DNA from 2 places in the uncultured Planococcus sp. genome. Region 2 is predicted to be linked to the other one. Evidence: predicted binding sites of a transcription regulator. Region 2 holds the regulator's gene; the other holds the start of a gene.
What was found. The regulator LexA, encoded in region 2, represses DNA repair genes until DNA is damaged. The targets are predictions, from matches to a motif close to CGAACATATGTTCG.

Region 1 (10,026 bases), on a different contig from region 2:
AACCTTGCAGGACCGAAACGTCCACAGGATTTGATTCCTTTATCTCAAATGAAACCTGAGTTCAACAAAGCTGTAACTGGCGAAGAAGGACCACACGGTTTTGCACTTGATGCAGCTGAAATCGAAAAAACTGCAACAGTTAACTTCAAAGATGGCAGAAATGTTGATATGAAGACTGGTGCTTTGGCGATTGCAGCAATCACGTCCTGTACAAACACTTCTAACCCATACGTAATGCTTGGTGCTGGATTAGTAGCGAAAAAAGCAGTCGAAAGAGGATTGACTCCACCTGCTTACGTGAAAACTTCATTGGCTCCGGGATCTAAAGTTGTTACGGGTTACTTGAATGATTCTGGTTTGTTGGATTACATGAACCAAATCGGCTTTAACCTAGTCGGCTACGGCTGTACAACATGTATCGGTAACTCTGGTCCATTGCTTCCTGAAATCGAAGAAGCGATTCTGGACAACGATTTACTGGTTTCATCTGTATTGTCAGGTAACCGTAACTTTGAAGGACGCATCCACCCGCTTGTAAAAGCTAACTACTTGGCATCTCCAATGCTGGTTGTTGCTTATGCACTTGCCGGTACAGTGGATATCGACTTCGCAGTTGAGCCGATCGGCACAGACAAAGATGGCAAAGACGTCTTCTTCAAAGACATCTGGCCATCAACTGAAGAAATCAAACAAGTCGTTAAAGACACAGTCACTCCAGAATTGTTCCGCAAAGAATACGAGCACGTATTCAATGAAAACGAAGCATGGAACGCGATTGAAACGAACGACGATTCTTTGTATGAGTTCGATGCAACTTCAACTTATATCCAGAACCCGCCGTTCTTTGAAGGTCTATCAAAAGAGCCGGCTCCGATCCAACCGTTGGCTGACCTTCGCGTAGTTGCGAAATTCGCAGACTCGATCACGACTGACCATATTTCACCAGCTGGTGCCATCGGCAAAGATACGCCAGCAGGACTATACCTTCGTGAAAACGGCGTAGAGCCACGTAACTTCAACTCTTACGGATCTCGTCGCGGTAACCACGAAGTCATGATGCGCGGAACATTCGCCAACATTCGTATCCGTAACCAGGTAGCTCCAGGAACAACTGGCGGTTACACGACTTACTGGCCAACTGGCGAAACAATGGCAATTTACGACGCTGCCATGAAGTATCAGGAACAAGGCACAGGACTTGTTGTCTTGACTGGTAAAGACTACGGCATGGGCTCTTCACGTGACTGGGCTGCTAAAGGTACGTTCCTTCTAGGCATCAAAACAGTCATCGCTGAAAGCTATGAGCGTATTCACCGTTCGAACCTTGTAATGATGGGCGTTCTGCCATTGCAATTCGTCAACGGCGAAAGCGCTGATTCTCTTGGATTGACTGGACACGAAACCATCAGCGTCAACTTGTCTGATGACGTGAAACCACGCGACGTCCTTACTGTTACAGCTACTGCTGAAGACGGTAAAGTGACTGAGTTCAAAGTATTGGCACGTTTCGATTCCGAAGTGGAAGTGGATTATTTCCGCCACGGCGGCATCCTGCAAATGGTGCTGCGCAACAAATTGCTGGAAGTATAAAATCTACACCCAAAAGGCTGCCGGGGGAATTCCCCCGGCAGCCTTTTCTCTTACATCTAAAAACGAATTTCTTGTATACTGGTAAAGAGAAACTTCAATCAGTGGGGTTTCATCACCACTGATTGTTAGTTGATCCAATCGGACTTATACGGTCAGTGGACCTCCCACATGTAGAAGCGGGAGTCTTACTGCCCGTTAAAGCGGAATAAAGAGGTGAAATGGACATGTACATAAGCGAAAAAGAAATAGAAATCCGTTATGCGGAAACCGATCAAATGGGGGTCGTCTATCATGCCAACTATATTATCTGGCTGGAAATCGGCCGCACCAAACTGATTGAAGATCTGGGATTCACGTATGCGGGAATGGAAAAAGACGGTTACTTATCGCCAGTTACCGATATCTCCATTCAATATAAAGCGGCTCTCCGTTACGGACAGAAAGCCTATGTCCGGACCTGGGTTGAGGAGCACGGGCGCCTGCGGACCAAATACGGCTATGAAATCGTCCATGAAGACGGTGCGATTGCTGCAACCGCAACATCCGAGCACGTAGTAGTCAAAAAAGAGTCGTTCCGTCCGGTTTCCATCAAAAAAATCTATCCGGAATGGCATGAAAAATACGAAGAGATCAAAAGGCAGGCAGCCGATGGCGTTCGGAATTAAGCGGGACGAGCTGGAGCGCTGGAAACAGGGAGTCGCCAAGGGACAGATTTCATTTTTGACCCATTACTGGGTGGATGAGCGCTTTCCGGGATGCAGTACGGTCACCAAAGTCGGTTGCTGCGATTTGGATAAGCTGGAGACATGGGGCAAGCAGTATGGTCTGCAGCGTGAATGGATGGATTTGCGCGGCAATTACCCGCATTTTGACTTGTTCGGCGATCGCCAAAAGGCTATTCTGCAGCGGGAAGGGCAATTGGAGCAACTGAATAAACTGCAAAATAAAAAAGCATGAATAGCTCATGCTTTTTTATTTTGTATATGAATAATCAAGTTCGTGCAAGTCATCATTGACGCTGACCTGTAGATTGTGACCGTCAAAATACCAGACATCGGTTTGTTCAATAAAGTAGGTGACTTTGTTCTGTTCCACCTGGACAGCCATTTCATACGGCTGATCTTTGGTTACACCCAATGAAAATCCAGGCTGCAGCTTGCTGGAACCACCGTAGCGGACGAAAAAGCGAACTGCTTCTCCAGGAGCCACTTCCATTTCTTGTTTAAACCAATCGAGTGCGTCTTGACTAATGTTAATCTGCATATCACACGTCCTTCCACTGGGGTTACCAGTTGATTTTCGGCTCAGTTCCTGCGCGGATCCGGGAAATATTGGCCCGATGGCGGAAAATGATGAACAAAGCCAGAATGTATATGACAATCATAAACAGGTAGTCTCCCGTATAGATCCCGTAAAAAGTCGTATAGATGATGAAAACGACAGCCAGGATAATAGAAGACAACGACACCATTTTCGTGATCTTCAAAGCGATGAGCAGCACTGCCACCGCCATGATGAACAATGGCCATTGATAGCCGAGAAGGATACCGCCTGAAGTCGCAACTGCTTTGCCGCCTTTAAATTTAGCGAACACCGGATAGATGTGGCCAATGACTGCGATGACCCCGAGCAGCAGCGGGTGAATGTCAGTTGCGATGTAGAGGGGAATCAGCGTTGCGGCCGTCCCTTTCAGGATATCCAGCAGCGTGACGGCAATTCCGGCTTTCTTCCCGAGTGTCCGGAATGTGTTGGTTGCGCCTAAATTTCCGCTTCCTTGTGTGCGGATGTCCGTGTTGTAAAATAGTTTCCCGACCCATAAGGCAGACGGAATCGAGCCGAGCAGGTAAGCGAGTAGAATGGGAAGCAGTATAGTCATCATGAACTCCTTTAAAACAACCTTATTTTGTAGTATCAGTTTACCATGACTGAAGTTCTTTGAACAATAGATGCCAAATTATTCAACAGGCAGGACGAATTCGTGTATGATAGAATAAAAAGGACAGGTGATGATCTTGAACAATCCTAGCCGAGAAGAAATCAAAAACGTACTCGACAATGCGAAAACAATTGCTGTAATCGGCCTGAGCCCGAATCCAAGCCGAACTTCGCATATCGTTTCGGAAGCCATGCAACGGGCCGGTTACCGCATCATCCCAGTCAATCCGCAGGCAGATACTGTACTGGGTGAAAAAAGTTACGCCTCTTTGAGTGAAATTCCAGAAAAAGTGGATATCGTCAACGTTTTCCGGCGCAGTGAGTTTTTAGAAGATATCGCTGAAGAGTTCATGAAAATCGATTGTCCAGTGTTCTGGACACAATTAAATGTAGTTGATGAAGACGTATTCAATCGCTTGGCTGATGCAGGTTACACAGTCATTATGGACCGTTGCATCAAAGTGGAACACGCCATTCTGAAATAAGGCATTACTGCTAAAGGGCGCTCAGCGCTCTTTTTCTATGAAGTTTGACAGATGAGTACGAAATAGAATACGATTAAGAGAGATCATTATGCGAACAAATGTTTGTTGGAGGGAATTAGATGGCTAAAATTCAAAATACGGCATACAACGAAGAAGCAATTCAGGTACTCGAAGGCTTAGATGCCGTTAGAAAGCGTCCGGGGATGTATATCGGGTCGACGGATACACGCGGGCTTCACCACTTGGTCTATGAGATTGTCGATAACTCGGTCGATGAAGCGCTTGCAGGATACGGAGACAGAATTACTGTAACCATCCATGAAGACAACAGCATCAGTGTCCGGGATTATGGACGCGGCATGCCTACAGGAATGCACCGAAGCGGAAAACCCACTCCGGAAGTGATTCTGACGGTTCTCCATGCCGGAGGGAAATTCGGCCAGGGCGGCTATAAGACAAGTGGAGGCCTTCATGGCGTCGGTGCATCGGTCGTTAATGCTTTATCCGAATTTCTGGAAGTGACGATTTACCGTGACGGCAAAAAGTACCGCCAACGATTTGAAAACGGCGGCAAGCCGGCCACGACGCTTGAAGAAATCGGATCGACAAAAGAAAGTGGTACCATGATCCACTTTTTGCCGGATGAAGCTATTTTTTCCGTGTCCAAATACAATTATGAAACGCTTTCCGAACGTCTGCGCGAGTCTGCTTTCCTGTTGAAGGGGCTGAAGATCGAGTTGTTCGACCAACGGACAGAAGCAAAGGACATTTTTCACTATGAAACCGGCATTGAAGCGTTTGTATCTTACCTGAACGAGGAAAAAGACGTGCTGCACCCAGTAGCCTATATCGAAGGGCAGCAGGACGAAATGGAGATTGAATTTTCGTTCCAGTTCAACGATGGCTATTCCGAAACGATCCTGTCGTTTGTCAACAACGTCCGGACCCGCGATGGTGGTACCCACGAAACCGGCGCAAAAGCGGCCATGACACGCGTCTTCAATGACTATGCCAGAAAAATCAACTTGCTGAAGGAAAAAGACAAAAACCTTGAAGGCTCCGACATCCGCGAAGGATTGGCAGCCATCGTTTCCGTCCGCATCCCCGAAGGCATGCTGCAATTTGAAGGACAGACTAAAAGCAAGCTTGGAACCAGTGAAGCAAGAAGCATCGTCGATTCAGTCGTGTCCCAAAAATTGATGTATTTCCTGGAAGAAAATGCTGATCTCAGCGCTTCTTTGGTGCGGAAAGCAATTCGTGCGTCACAGGCTCGAGTGGCCGCCAGAAAAGCGCGCGAAGACGCGCGAAACGGCAAAAAGCGCAAGAAATCGGACGCGTTGCTGTCCGGTAAATTGACGCCTGCCCAATCCCGCAACGCCTCGAAGAACGAATTATACCTGGTGGAGGGAGACTCGGCCGGCGGTTCTGCCAAACAAGGGCGCGACCGGACCTTCCAGGCTATCCTGCCGCTGCGCGGGAAAGTCGTCAACACGGAAAAAGCGAAACTCGAGGAAATCATGAAGAACGAAGAGATTTCAACCATCATCCACGCGATTGGCGGAGGGGTATCTTCCGATTTTTCAATCGACGACATCGCCTACAATAAAATCATCATCATGACCGATGCAGATACGGATGGAGCGCATATCCAAGTGCTGCTGCTGACGTTCTTCTTCCGGTATATGAAGCCACTGATCGAGGCTGGAAAAGTGTTTATCGCGCTTCCGCCGCTATACAAGGTTTCCAAAGGCATCGGCAAAAAAGAAGTGGTCGACTACGCTTGGACAGAATCGGATTTGGATGCATCGATCCAAAAAGTCGGTAAAGGCTATACACTGCAGCGCTACAAAGGTTTGGGTGAGATGAACGCAGACCAGTTATGGGAAACGACCATGAACCCAGAATCCCGTACATTGATCCGGGTTACGATTGAAGACAGTGCACGCGCAGAACGCGGCATCACTACCTTGATGGGTGATAAAGTGGAACCGCGGCGCAGATGGATCGAAAACAACGTCGACTTCGGACTTGAAGAAGACAGCAATATTCTTGAAAATGATTTGATTCACGCTGAGGAGGAACTTGTATGACACAAACCGAAAGATTTCAGGATTTGCCACTGGAAGAAGTAATCGGCGATCGGTTTGGCCGTTACAGTAAATACATTATCCAGGACCGGGCATTGCCGGACGCACGTGACGGGTTGAAACCTGTTCAGCGCCGTATTTTATATGCAATGTACCACGAGGGCAACACCAATGATAAAGCGTTCCGTAAATCGGCTAAAACCGTCGGTAACGTCATCGGTAACTACCATCCACACGGAGACAGCTCTGTCTACGAGGCGATGGTGCGCTTGAGCCAGGATTGGAAAATCCGACACATGCTCGTTGAAATGCACGGCAATAACGGCTCGATGGACGGCGATTCGCCTGCTGCGATGCGTTACACTGAAGCCCGTCTATCTGCTATTTCATCTGAACTGCTACGGGACATCAATAAAGGCACCGTGGATTTCATCCCAAACTTTGATGATTCTGATATGGAACCGACTGTTTTGCCGGCTCGATTCCCGAACCTTCTGGTCAACGGGTCGACCGGTATTTCTGCCGGCTATGCCACCGATATCCCGCCGCATGCCCTTCACGAAGTACTCGATGCGGTATTGATGCGCATGGATAACCCACAAGCGACAGTCGCGGAACTGATGACCGTCATTAAAGGACCGGATTTCCCGACCGGCGGCATCATCCAGGGAGTGGATGGCATCCGTAAAGCTTATGAAACCGGCAAAGGCAAAATCATTGTCCGTTCAAAAGCCCGGGTGGAACCGTTAAAAGGCGGAAAAGAACAGATCGTCATTACAGAAATCCCTTTTGAAGTCAATAAAGCCAATATGATCAAAAAAATTGACGACCACCGGTTCGACCGCAAGCTTGAAGGCATTTCCGAAGTACGGGATGAATCGGACAGAAGCGGATTGCGGATTGTCATTGAATTGAAGAAAGATGTCCAGGCAAACGGAATTTTGAGCTATCTCTATAAAAATACCGATCTGCAGGTCAGCTACAACTTCAATATGGTGGCCATCTACAAACGCCGTCCGACAATGATGACATTGCAGACGATGCTGGATGCCTATATCGAGCATCAGAAAGAAGTTATCACCAAGCGTTCTGAGTTCGATCTGCAAAAAGCCAGTGATCGTATGCATATTGTGGAAGGCTTGATGAAAGCTCTATCGATTCTGGACAAAGTGATCAAGACCATCCGTTCTTCAAAAGATAAACGCGATGCCAAAAATAACCTGATTGAGTCATTCGATTTCTCGGAAGCACAGTCGGAAGCGATTGTCTCCCTGCAACTATACCGTTTGACCAATACGGACATCACGGAACTGCAAAAAGAAGAAAACGATCTGAAAAAATTGATCGCTGAATTGACAGGGATACTGACCAGTTCAACAAAATTAAAAAATGTCATCAAGAAAGAATTGGCAAACATACGCAAGCAATTTGCAGAACCGCGCCGATCCGTCATTGAAGATAAAATTGAAGAAATCACTATTACACGCGAAATCATGATCCCAAGCGAAGAAGTGGTAGTAACCGTAACCAAAGAAGGGTATGTCAAGCGGACCAGTACACGTTCTCATGCCGCTTCAAACGGCAAGGACTTCGCGATGAAAGAAACGGATTATCTGCTGTTCGAAGGCAACTTAAATACGCAGCATACCATTCTGATATTCACCACTGCAGGAAACTTTGTTTACCAGCCGATCAATGAATTGCCTGATATCAAATGGAAAGACCTTGGCCAGCATTTATCCAGCATCGTGCAATTGGATGCCAATGAATCCATCCTTGCGGTGTATCCGTTTGAAAACTTCGATGCAGAAGCCAGCATCCTGACGGTCTCTAAATTAGGGCAGGTCAAACGTTCAGCGTTGAAGGATTATCATATTCAGCGTTATTCACGTGCTATTAAGACGATGAACCTGAAGTCGGGCGATGCGATGATTTATGCGGGATTGGTGACGAAGGAAACCGAATTGTTCATAGGGACTAAGCAAGCCTATGGGGTACGTTTCCCACTGGAGGAAGTTCCGCTTACCGGACTTCGTACCGGGGGTGTCAAAGGCATCAATCTGAAAGATGCGGATGAAGCAGTGTCCGCTGTTATGATCGACCCGGAAGTGAAGCAGGAATTAGTCTTGATCACCCACCGCGGTGCGGCGAAGAAAATGAAGCTGCAGGAGTTTGAAAGCGGCAGCCGTGCAAAGCGGGGCGTCGTCATGCTCCGTGAGTTGAAATCGAATGCTCACCGTGTGGTTGCTGTAGTCGCTGCAACCGGTAAAGAAGAAATCATTCTGGAAACCGACAAAGGCGCACGCATTTCACTGATTGCCAATTCGTTGAAGAACGTGGACCGTTATTCAAATGGTTCCTTTATCGCGGATGAAGCAACAGATGGAAAAGTGGTTTCCGCTTATCGTGTCGAACTAAAAGAGTAATACTTATAACCCACCCTTTATTCAAAAGGGTGGGTTATTTTTATTCAAGTTATTCATTTTTCAGCCGAGCCATATTTGTTATTCATTAATATTCAATTGGAGAAATGGGAAATGTGCCATTCATTAAAATGAATAGTTAACAATCTTCCATTCTAATCTTTTGCAGGTGTATTTAAGTTCGATAAAGACAAGATGGAGAAAAACTTTTCATTGAATTGTCGCAATTTTCTTACCAAGTAAACGCTCTGATGTGTTAGAGTAGTGAGATAAATAAAAATAAGAAGGTGACATCTATGGCTAAGAGCAACATCACAGAGCTTGACAGGGAAGTAAAGCTATCTAGAGTATCGGTGGAAGAGATTATGGTGGCCAACCAGGCGCTCAAGGATGTCGTCAATAAAACTCCGTTGCAGAAAAATGAATTATTGTCCGCACGATATGAATGCAATGTCTATTTGAAGCGTGAGGATCTGCAAGTGGTTCGTTCCTTTAAACTGCGTGGAGCCTATAACTTCATCCGCAGCCTAAGCGCAGCAGACCGTGCTAAAGGCGTCGTCTGTGCCAGCGCCGGCAACCATGCGCAAGGTGTGGCCTACTCGTGCTTCGCACTCGGCATTGAAGGGAAGATTTTCATGCCATTGACGACTCCGCGCCAAAAAGTATCGCAGGTCAAGCGGTTTGGCGGAGACAAAGTATCGGTAGTATTGACGGGCGATACGTTTGACGATTCTTTCACTGCGGCGATGGACTACTGCACGGTGGAAGAAAAGGTGTTTGTCCATCCATTCAACGACAGCCGCATCATCGCTGGACAAGGGACAGTTGCGGTAGAAGTGCTGAATGATATGCAGGAGCGCGTCGATTATATGTTCTGCGCAATCGGAGGCGGCGGATTGGCGTCCGGCGTCGGGTCTTACTTGAAAGGAATCAGCCCTTCGACAAAACTGATCGGTGTGGAACCGGCCGGAGCTGCGGGGATGAAAGCTTCTCTAGCCAATGGACAGGTGACGCGTCTGGATACCATCGACACATTTGTCGATGGCGCTGCAGTCAAACAGGTCGGGGATCTTTCCATGGCCATCTGTTCAGATGTCTTGGACGACATCGCTCTGGTGCCCGAAGGTAAAGTCTGCACGACGATTTTGCAGCTGTATAACGAAAATGCCATCGTGGCGGAACCCGCTGGCGCATTATCCGTTGCAGCCCTTGATTTCTATAAAGATGACATCAAAGGAAAAAACGTTGTTTGCGTCATCAGTGGGGGCAATAATGACATTGAACGGATGCAGGAAATCAAAGAAAAATCTCTGATTTATGAGGGATTGAAGCATTATTTCATCGTCACTTTCCCGCAGCGTGCTGGAGCTCTCCGTAAATTTATGGAGCAGGTTCTTGGAGAAAATGATGACATCACCCATTTCGAATACACGAAACGGACAAACCGCGAAGAAGGACCGGTCTTGGTCGGAATCGAATTGAAGTGCCAGGAGGACTACGAGCCGC
Region 2 (10,026 bases):
GATTGAGCACGAAGAGTAGAATGGATTCCGGACTGCAGCTGCAGTCCGGTTTTTTGTTATGTTTTAGGGTTGCTTTTGTTGTCAGTCTACACGGCTGCTTGCGTTTTCTCGGTGTCCAGACTCCAGCGCCCAGCTCTTTGGGTCATAAGCCAGCCCAGCTGTGCGGCTGAAAATAAGCCGCTTCGCCAATCTGTCTTATGCCCGGCAGAGCTACACGGGCGCTTCCGCTTTTCTGGTTGTCCAGCTCCAGCAGCCAGCCCCTCGGGGTAATAAGTCCCTCCGGCAATGCAGCTGAAGAGATGCTGCACAGCCAAAGTGCCTTATGCCTGTCGGACCTACATGGCTGCTTGCGCTTTTCTCGGTGTCCAGACTCCAGCGCCCAGCTCTTTGGGTCATAAGCCAGCCCAGCTGTGCGGCTGAAAATAAGCCGCTTCGCCGATCTGTCTTATGCCCGGCAGAGCTACACGGGCGCTTCCGCTTTTCTGGTTGTCCAGCTCCAACGGCCAACTCCTCGGATCATAAGCCACTCTGGCTGTGCGGCACAAAACGCCGCTTCGCCAGACCGTCTAAACCTTATTGCTCCTGCAGCACTTTGTGCTTCGTCGCAAAGAGGTGGCTCAAACTACCTTTGAGCCACCTCTTGCCTGTCGGAGCTGAACGGCCGTTTCCGCTTTTCAGTGTCCAGCTTCAGCACCCAGCCCCTCGGGGTCATAAGTCGCTCCGGCAATGCGGCTGAAGGGATGCCGCACAGCCGGAGCGACTTATGCCTGTCGGGCCTAAACGGGTGCTTACGCTTTTCAGGTTGACAGCAAGCTTTTTGGAGTATAGCATTTTCAGATGAATAGGATTTTAATTCAGGAGGCGTATCCATGAAAACCATTACAGCAGATGAATTGCAAGAACGAGTAGAAGCTGGAGAAGAATTGAACATCATTGATGTTCGTGAGGACGACGAAGTAGCTGCAGGAATGATTCCTGGAGCCAAACATATCCCTCTTGGTGAAATTGCAGAACGCACAGGGGAATTGGATGCAGGAACGGAATATTATATGGTTTGCCGTGCAGGCCGCCGCAGCGAAATGGCTTGTGGTATTTTAGAGTCAAACGACATCAATACGATTAATGTTGAAGGCGGAATGACTGCCTGGAATGGCGAAACAATCGCATAAAAGATCATAAAAACAGACCGTTCGGCATATGCCAAGCGGTCTGTTTTTATGATTGATAACATATATTGTTTCAACTCTTCATGGGAGTTCAGACATTTGAGCTGGCCGGATACTTAGGTTTAAGCTACGAAATCTGGATTTTGCGTGCCGGCAATCGCCATTTGAAGGTATAGGACAGGATTCGCAGGATAGTGATCAAGACAAACAAAGAATAAAGCATCAAATCGGAATTGGCTAGATTAAAGCTGATGAACAGTCCCGCCAATGCTGCCCATACAGCATAAATTTCCGATTTCAGAACAAGAGGTTTTCTTCCAGCCAATAAATCACGGATAATTCCTCCGCCGGACCCTGTTAGTACAGCTGCCACTACCACAGCGAAGAGCGGCAATTCAAGTTCAACCGCATAGATGGCTCCTTGAACGGCAAAGGCTGATAATCCTATGGCATCAAAAAAATGTCCCCAGCGATTCCAGTGGCCAAGCAATTTATGGGGAAATAAGAAAACAACCGTAATCGAGATAAGGGCAAGTTGTAACATGAATTCCTGTTCCCATAGAGCCGAAACGGGTACTCCAATCAATAAATTCCGGATGGCGCCTCCACCAAAGGCGGTGACAACGCCAAGAAGGTAAACGCCGAAGATATCATATTCTTCTTCCATCGCGATAATTGCACCGGATACTGCAAAAGCAATCGTACCGATGGCGCTCAGTACTTCCCAAGCCATAAGCCTTATTCCTCCTTAACATACAACTCTATGAATTGTAGCAGAATTTGACGCTATTTCAAGTCATGCCGCATAATAGAAAGAGAAATTGAAGAGAATGGAGAATTACATGCTTACAACGATAAAAACGATAGAAGAAACGATTCAGGCCCAGCTGCAGCTGGCCGATGAAACGGCTTACGTAAATCAGAAAAAAGTGTTGGAGGCTTTCCACAGACAACGCGTCAGCGATCATCATTTCAAACCATCAACTGGATATGGCTATGACGATGAAGGACGGGATACGCTTGAACGGGTATATGCGGATGTTTTTAAAGCGGAAGCCGCTCTTGTCCGTCCGCAGATCATCTCGGGAACCCACGCCATTACCATCTCATTGTTCGGTGTGCTGCGTCCTGGAGATGAGTTGCTTTATCTAACAGGAAAACCCTACGATACACTGGACTCCATCGTATCCGGCGGTGAAAAGGATACAGGTTCCCTGAAGGACTTCGGCATCAGCTACCAGCACGTGGAACTGGACACGGATAATAACATCGACTGGTCAGCTGCAGAAAAAGCGATCAGCAGCCAGACGAAAGTGATTGCGATTCAGCGTTCCAGAGGTTATGATACACGCCCTTCCTTTACGATAGAAGAAATCGGTGAAATGGTTTTAAATATTCGCCGCCTCAAACCTGAAGCCATCATTTTTGTCGATAATTGTTATGGTGAGTTTGTGGAACAGCAAGAGCCAATTGAAGTTGGGGCGGATTTGATTGCCGGTTCCCTTATCAAAAATCCGGGTGGCGGCCTGGCGAAAATTGGAGGCTATATCGCTGGCAGAAAAGATTTAATCGAAAAATGCGGTTATCGCATGACTTCACCGGGTATAGGGGCAGAGGCAGGTGCATCATTGAATGCATTGCCAGATATGTACCAGGGCTTCTTCATGGCTCCCCATATCGTCTCTCAAGCTTTAAAAGGGGCAATCTTTACGTCAGCCTTATTGGAACGGGCTGGGATGAAAACGACACCCCATTGGAGCGATAAGCGGACAGACTTGATCCAATCCGTATCATTCCAAACGGCTGATCAGATGATTGCCTTTTGCCAAACCATCCAGGCGAGCTCGCCGGTCAATGCCCAATTCAAACCAGAAGCGGCCTATATGCCAGGCTATGAAGATGATGTCATCATGGCAGCAGGTACATTTGTCCAAGGTTCCAGCATAGAGCTGACAGCAGACGGGCCGATCCGGCCTCCTTATACAGCTTTTGTCCAGGGCGGACTCACATACGAGCACGTAAAAATTGCGGTGCTGAATTCAGTGGAGTCTCTAAAAAAACTGAAATGAATCCAATTTAATTTCCGTATCATTTTTACGGAAATTTTTTATGTTAGAAAACATAACATTCATTTGACAAATAATCTAACATGATATATGCTGTAAGAGTAGTAATTATTTGAAATGGGTGAATCTTATGACGAACCGGGTAAGACGGACGATGCCGCTTTTGCCGATCAGCATCGTAATGCAGCTGACGGAATTGACAGCGAGACAAATTCGTTATTATGAAGAGCATGATTTAATCAGCCCTGCCCGAACAGAAGGCAATAAGCGTATGTTTTCATTGAACGACGTCGATACCCTGCTTGAAATTAAGGACTACCTGGATCAAGGGCTTAATATTGCAGGCATCAAGAAAATATACGATATGAGAGAAACGCCTGCAAACGAAAAGCTGGAGCCGAAAAACTTAAGCGATGCGGAGCTGCGAAAGTTGCTGCATGAAGAGTTGAAGCACCAGGCAAGACCCGTAGAAAGAGGCGGCTTCAGACAAAGTGATTTATCCCGTTTCTTTAATTGAAATGGGCTTACATACTACATTCATAGGAGAGTGAAGAGAACATGGGCAAGTATTCAAAAGAAGACATTCAACGATTAGTAAAAGAAGAGAACGTTAATTTTATTCGTCTGCAATTTACCGATATTCTTGGGGTCATCAAAAACGTTGAAATACCGACATCCCAATTGGACAAAGCACTCGATAACAAAATGATGTTTGATGGATCTTCTATCGATGGATTTGTACGCATCGAAGAATCTGATATGTATTTATTCCCTGACCTGGATACATGGGTGGTATTCCCTTGGATCACTGGTAAAGGAAAAGTAGCTCGTTTAATCTGTGACATATACAGCCCGGACGGCACGCCATTCCCTGGAGATCCGCGTACGAATTTAAAGCGTGTATTGAAGGATATGGAAGAGCTTGGATTCACACATTTCAATCTTGGGCCAGAACCTGAATTCTTCCTGTTCAAACTTGATGAAAGAGGCGAACCGTCTCTTGAATTGAATGACCACGGTGGATATTTTGACTTGGCACCAATGGACCTTGGTGAGAACTGCCGACGCGACATCGTTCTTGAACTGGAGGAAATGGGCTTTGAAATCGAAGCTTCCCACCACGAAGTAGCACCAGGGCAACACGAAATCGACTTTAAATACGCAGATGCCATTAGAGCATGTGATGAAATCCAAACTTTTAAATTGGTCGTTAAGACGATTGCCCGTAAACACGGACTTCACGCAACATTCATGCCGAAGCCATTATTCGGAGTCAGCGGTTCAGGAATGCATATGAACCTTTCCTTGTTCGACGGAGACCGCAACACATTCCTTGATGAAGACGGCGACATGAAATTGAGTGAGACAGCTTACCAATTCATAGCTGGAATCATTGAACATGCTAAAGGCTTTACCGCGGTAACCAACCCGCTTGTAAACTCGTACAAACGTCTAGTACCTGGTTACGAAGCGCCTTGTTACATCGCTTGGTCCGGCCAAAACCGCAGTCCGTTAGTGCGTATTCCGGCATCACGCGGCTTGTCTACACGTGTAGAAGTGCGTTCAGTCGATCCGGCAGCGAACCCATACTTAGCGATGGCTGTTCTTTTAGGGGCTGGTCTTGATGGAATCCGCAAGAAAATGACTCCGCCAAAAGCGGTGGATCGCAATATCTATGCGATGAACCAAAAAGAGCGTGAAGCAGTTGGTATCGAAGATCTTCCAAGCACTCTTCACAATGCTTTGCAGGAACTTCAAAAAGATGAAGTCATGACTAAAGCGTTAGGCGAACATATCTTAAACAACTTCGTCGAAGCGAAAGAAATTGAGTGGGACATGTTCCGCACAAGCGTCCACCCTTGGGAACGTGAGCAATACTTGAAAATGTATTAATATAAATGGATGGAAACCGTTGGAGCTTAAGAGCTCCAACGGTTTTTTCTGTTTTCATTAGAAAATCAAAGTGGGAAATATGTATGGAAAATTTGCATAATTATCCGATTTCTAGATTGAATAGTTTTCCGAAATCGAAGATGGCTGAATAAAAGACTGAAATTTAAATAAGAGAGAAACTTATGGGTGTGTTCATGCGACTAATTGTAAACAATCCAATTCAATGGATCTTGGAAAGAGTTGTTATCCCGTACTTTATTCTGATAATCGACTATATTGCTGATACGTAAAGAGGAGGAGAAATCATGTTCATGATTTTAAATGCAGCTGTTATTTCACTCTGGATCACCTCACTTATCGCTTTTGGAAGTGGCTACATCCGCTACAATAAGAAGGAACGGGCTTATGAGAAAAGGCAAAGAGCTGATTCCTGATCAGCAGACGGGTTTAGTGGATTACTGAATACTATGGTATAGTACACAAGCTTCTGACACTACGTATCAAGAGATTAGCACTAGTATTAGCGTAGTAAGCGCGATTAATAGTAGTCACTGCGAAACTCCTGTATGGTTGATAGAATGGAAAGAATTCTATCTTCCATTCAGAGGGGTATTAAAATGGTAAAAGAGCAGGAAAAGACGATTGAAGCTATTATCAGCAGGTTTTCGTCAACGATTTTGCGTTCTCATTTCGGCAAGGGTCCAAAGTCGGTTTATGTCAATATCGTTCACCCCTTTATTTGTATACAAATAAGAGAGTTTTTATCACCAATGGAAAAAATTCTTCTCAGTAAAAATGAAGGCACCAAGGTTCTCGAACTGAGAGATTTATTAATGGAAGAAATTGAGCAAGAATTTAAAATAAACTTTTGGAAAGAAGCAAATCTAGATATTAAAGAACTTTATGCCGATTGGAATTTAAATCAAAAATCCGGTATGATTCTAGCGATCCTTAAAGAGGGGGACATAGAGAAGAAGCCATGGCCAAGCGAAGTGGATGAGAAAAAACTTCTTGATGAAATCATCAAAATAAGTGAAATCGGACAAAAAGAGCCCGGTTCCACTGAGCTCTTCTGGTTGGGGGAAAGAACACTGTTAATAAGGCGAATAGAGATATTCACTCTTCTTGAGAAGGAACTTATTAATCTGGGGTTTTCAGAAACGCTGAAACTTGCAAAACGGCCATTGGAATATAAACTTTTTAAACAATCTACATTAGAGAAGATATTGAAACGGCCGATAGATGATATTTATGTCGACTGGAACTTTAATGAAGATAAAGGATATGCAGTATTGGCCTTACAAAAGAAATAATAAGGATTTTGAGCATCTCTTCGGAGGTGCTTTTGTTTTGGAAAAACGAATTCTTACAATAAGGCTGCCCTAATTTAGTGATTGACCAGAATAACCAGCTGAAAAATAATAGGTCTACAGCAACGTAATGGAAAAAAGGAATGATAAAAATCAACCTAACAGAACAATAATGAAATCAAAAAATGGTTTACAGGCTGAATTTTAAGGTTATAATTAATTGCAGCCAAAAATTTTAATAACTCATACTGAATTTTCCTTCGGATGAACTGAAGGAAGATTTTGTGGGAGGGGATTAAATTGAGGAAAATTCAAGGACTTTCAAATTTAGTAGACTATTTGGAATCAGTAAATTATCCACTGGCTGCAGAGCAGATTACAGATTTAATGTCGAAAAGAAAGATTCCGCATCGCAAAGCATATCAGGATATTGTGATCTTTAACTTGGAGCACATAGACTGGTGGATTGCTGAGCAGCAGAAACGATGATTTTGTAAGGAATATGCTTAATTGAAAGAAAAGAGCCTTGGGTTTAGTTCTGAAAAGAATTAAACCCGAGGTTTTCTTTTTTTTATGGTAACTTTATACACTTTTGTCCGTCTACTGTTATAATAATCTAAAAGCGAAGGAGAATTCGGCTATGCGCTTTCTAATGACAATCATTATCTTTTTAATATTTTTTTCATTTGCTGGGATCGGCATCTATGTTATAGGTCCGGATTTTTCGGCGGATCGCCTGGTTGCTGAAGCGACTGAAGAACTGCGGAATAGCGGCCAGATGGAAAAAATAGTGGAGTATGTAGAAAATGACCCTCAAATGCTTGAGTACATAGAAGAGGCACAAGTTGCTGAACAAAAAAGTGAGACTTTACCGTTTCAGACAACTGGAGATGCCGCAGGAACAGTCATTAAAAAGGTAGGGATAACAGACTTGGCTAAAATGAAGTCTGGTGTTGAAGATGGCTCGATGTCTGCTGACGAAGTGATCCAAAAACTTGAAGAAGATTTAAATGAAGAAGAACTGCTTGCTCTTAAAGTCATTGTTTATAAGGAATTATACAAACAGCAATAATATTACATGTATGATAGACTGTTTCACGAAGACAAAGTAAATAGATAGAAGGAGGCCATTGCTATGAAGTCGTTTCAAGTAGAATTTAATTTTGATGAGGGAAATACATTTATTCATAACGTCCAGGCAGTAGATAAAGAGTCGGCATTAAGCAAAATCCCTTCCAATGGTACTTATGAAATTTCCGATCCGGAAACGGGTAATATTTATCGCATCACCATCAATTTGGTTAAATATATAAAAGTCAGCGAATTGTAGAAGATTTCTTTTCTATAAGCCGCGCGGTAGGTGCTGCTTATGCAGCATCTTTTTTTGAGCTGAAAAGTAACTGTAAATCGAATTATGGAGGGATACGATGAAATACGAAGGTTCCAGTGCATACGAAGAAAAGGATTTTTTAGAAAGTTTCCTGCAAAGAAGAAATCGGCTTGAAAGTCCTAACAACAGCATTGAAAAGCCGGTCATCTATGAACTGCTGGGAGTATTTCAGAATAAGCGGGTATTGGATCTGGGGTGCGGAGATGCCTTGTTCGGAAAAGAGCTGCTGGAGTCTGGAGCTCTGCACTATCATGGGGTGGAAGGGTCGGAACAAATGTGCAGATTGGCATCGGTAAATTTAACAGGGCTAGATGCACAGATCACGAAGTCCACGATGGAAGGGTTCGACTTTCCGGAAAGTGAATATGATATCATCGCTTCCCGTTTAGCGATGCATTACTTGCCTGAAGTGGATCAGGTATTCCGAAACATCCATATGTCGTTAAAAGACAACGGGAGATTTGTGTTCAGTGTCCAGCATCCGTTGACGACTTCTTCTTTTGAAAGCAAAAAAAACGGTGATAAAAGAGGCAGTTGGATTGTAGATGAATATTTCGATGAAGGGGTGCGGCAGGAGCCATGGATCGATAAAATAGTGGTGAAACATCATCGAACCATCGAAAGTTATTTCTCGGCACTGACAAAAGCAGGATTTACAGTTACTGGTCTGCAGGAAGGGAAGCCGAAACCTCAATATTTCGAAGAGGAACAGGAGTACATCAGGAGAAAAAGAATTCCTGTAGTTTTAGCGTTCAGCTGCATGAAACGGTAAATCGGAAGTCAAGTCTACATAATAAAAATACAAAAAACCACCGGGGAATTTTCCCGGTGGTTTTTTGTTTAATGGATTTGGCGATAAACTCCAACGACTTTACCGAGAATCGAAACTTGATCCACAATGATTGGATCCATCGATGAATTCTCCGGCTGAAGGCGGAAGTAACTATCTTCGCGGAAGAAACGTTTGACTGTTGCTTCGTCTTCTGCAGTCATCGCGACAACAATATCTCCGTTATTAGCAGTTTGCTGCTGCTTCACAATGACATAATCACCATTTAAAATTCCGGCTTCAATCATACTTTCACCCATGATTTCCAGCATGAAGATGTGATCATCTTCTGTGCCATAGCTTTGGGGAAGAGGGAAGTATTCTTCTACATTTTCAATTGCCGTAATCGGGATACCGGCAGTTACCTTACCGATTAACGGTACATGTAATACAGGACTTTTATCAATAAGCGCTTCATCAGTGCTGATAACTTCAATTGCTCTGGGTTTTGTTGGGTCGCGACGGATCAGGCCTTTGCTTTCAAGGCGAGCCAGATGGCCATGTACGGTCGAACTGGATGCCAGACCGACTGCCTCCCCGATTTCACGCACGGATGGCGGATAGCCTTTTAAGCGGACTTCTTCTTTTATAAACGACAATATGTCTTCTTGGCGTTTGGATACTTTTTTCAACAGTTTCACCTCATTTGAGTAATACTACTTGATTTCTACCAATAGTATACCAACTCGGGCAGTGAAATGCAAACATAGGTTCGAATATTATTCTTGACAAAAACACCTGTTCGCATTAATATGAGAACATACATTCCGAACACTCATTCCCAGGAGGCGATTTATTTGACGATCATCCGACAAAATTCTTACTTAATCTTGTTTTTTGCTTTAATTATGGTGTTTACTTTTTATGCGATCCTGTCCCATAATACAAACAGTGCACAAATGAGCCAAGTTGAAATAGAAGAAGGCGACACACTCTGGACATTAGCTGAATCGTTCAGTGGCACAACCCCCCATCATGAATGGATAGAAGAGATTATGAAAGAGAATAACCTTTCAACTTCTAAAATCATCGCCGGGCAATTACTCAAGATTCCCAGTGATCATTTAAGATTTGCTCCTGATGAGACCAGTAAATTTGCAGGTGATGCTGAATGAAGAAAAACGCATTAATTTATTGCCGTGTCAGCACGACCAAAGATACACAGGAATCTTCCTTAGAGAGACAGGAAGAAGAACTGATGAAGTTTGCGTATGAACAATCCTATAAAGTAGATGGTGTTTTTACCGATCAGCACAGCGGCTACGAGATGGATCGCGATGGTCTGTTGGAAATGCTCAACAGCATCAAGACGGATAAAGTCGATGCTGTGTTCATACAGGATGAAACACGCCTAGGCCGGGGCCATGCACGC

Region 1: parE (DNA topoisomerase IV subunit B) is a predicted target of LexA. The motif match lies at 4,102-4,115, and genes of this name have one in related genera.

Annotation. Positions count from the first base shown of each region.
Region 1 is NZ_CANMXD010000005.1:227,786-237,811, reverse strand. It holds gene acnA (aconitate hydratase AcnA) at 1-1,590, shown strand, start outside; gene Q0785_RS09755 (thioesterase family protein) at 1,815-2,255, shown strand; gene Q0785_RS09750 (hypothetical protein) at 2,239-2,547, shown strand; gene Q0785_RS09745 (HesB/YadR/YfhF family protein) at 2,563-2,853, opposite strand; gene plsY (glycerol-3-phosphate 1-O-acyltransferase PlsY) at 2,876-3,466, opposite strand; gene Q0785_RS09735 (CoA-binding protein) at 3,597-4,010, shown strand; gene parE (DNA topoisomerase IV subunit B) at 4,130-6,100, shown strand; gene parC (DNA topoisomerase IV subunit A) at 6,097-8,523, shown strand; gene ilvA (threonine ammonia-lyase IlvA) at 8,817-10,026, shown strand, end outside.
Region 2 is NZ_CANMXD010000004.1:311,519-321,544, reverse strand. It holds gene hfq (RNA chaperone Hfq) at 1-19, shown strand, start outside; gene Q0785_RS08225 (rhodanese-like domain-containing protein) at 870-1,169, shown strand; gene Q0785_RS08220 (trimeric intracellular cation channel family protein) at 1,294-1,899, opposite strand; gene Q0785_RS08215 (methionine gamma-lyase family protein) at 2,009-3,235, shown strand; gene Q0785_RS08210 (MerR family transcriptional regulator) at 3,363-3,749, shown strand; gene glnA (type I glutamate--ammonia ligase) at 3,791-5,125, shown strand; gene Q0785_RS08200 (hypothetical protein) at 5,431-5,559, shown strand; gene Q0785_RS08195 (Na-translocating system protein MpsC family protein) at 5,743-6,438, shown strand; gene Q0785_RS08190 (hypothetical protein) at 6,736-6,924, shown strand; gene Q0785_RS08185 (hypothetical protein) at 7,088-7,507, shown strand; gene Q0785_RS08180 (hypothetical protein) at 7,571-7,765, shown strand; gene Q0785_RS08175 (class I SAM-dependent methyltransferase) at 7,863-8,597, shown strand; gene lexA (transcriptional repressor LexA) at 8,666-9,286, opposite strand; gene Q0785_RS08165 (LysM peptidoglycan-binding domain-containing protein) at 9,452-9,769, shown strand; gene Q0785_RS08160 (recombinase family protein) at 9,766-10,026, shown strand, end outside.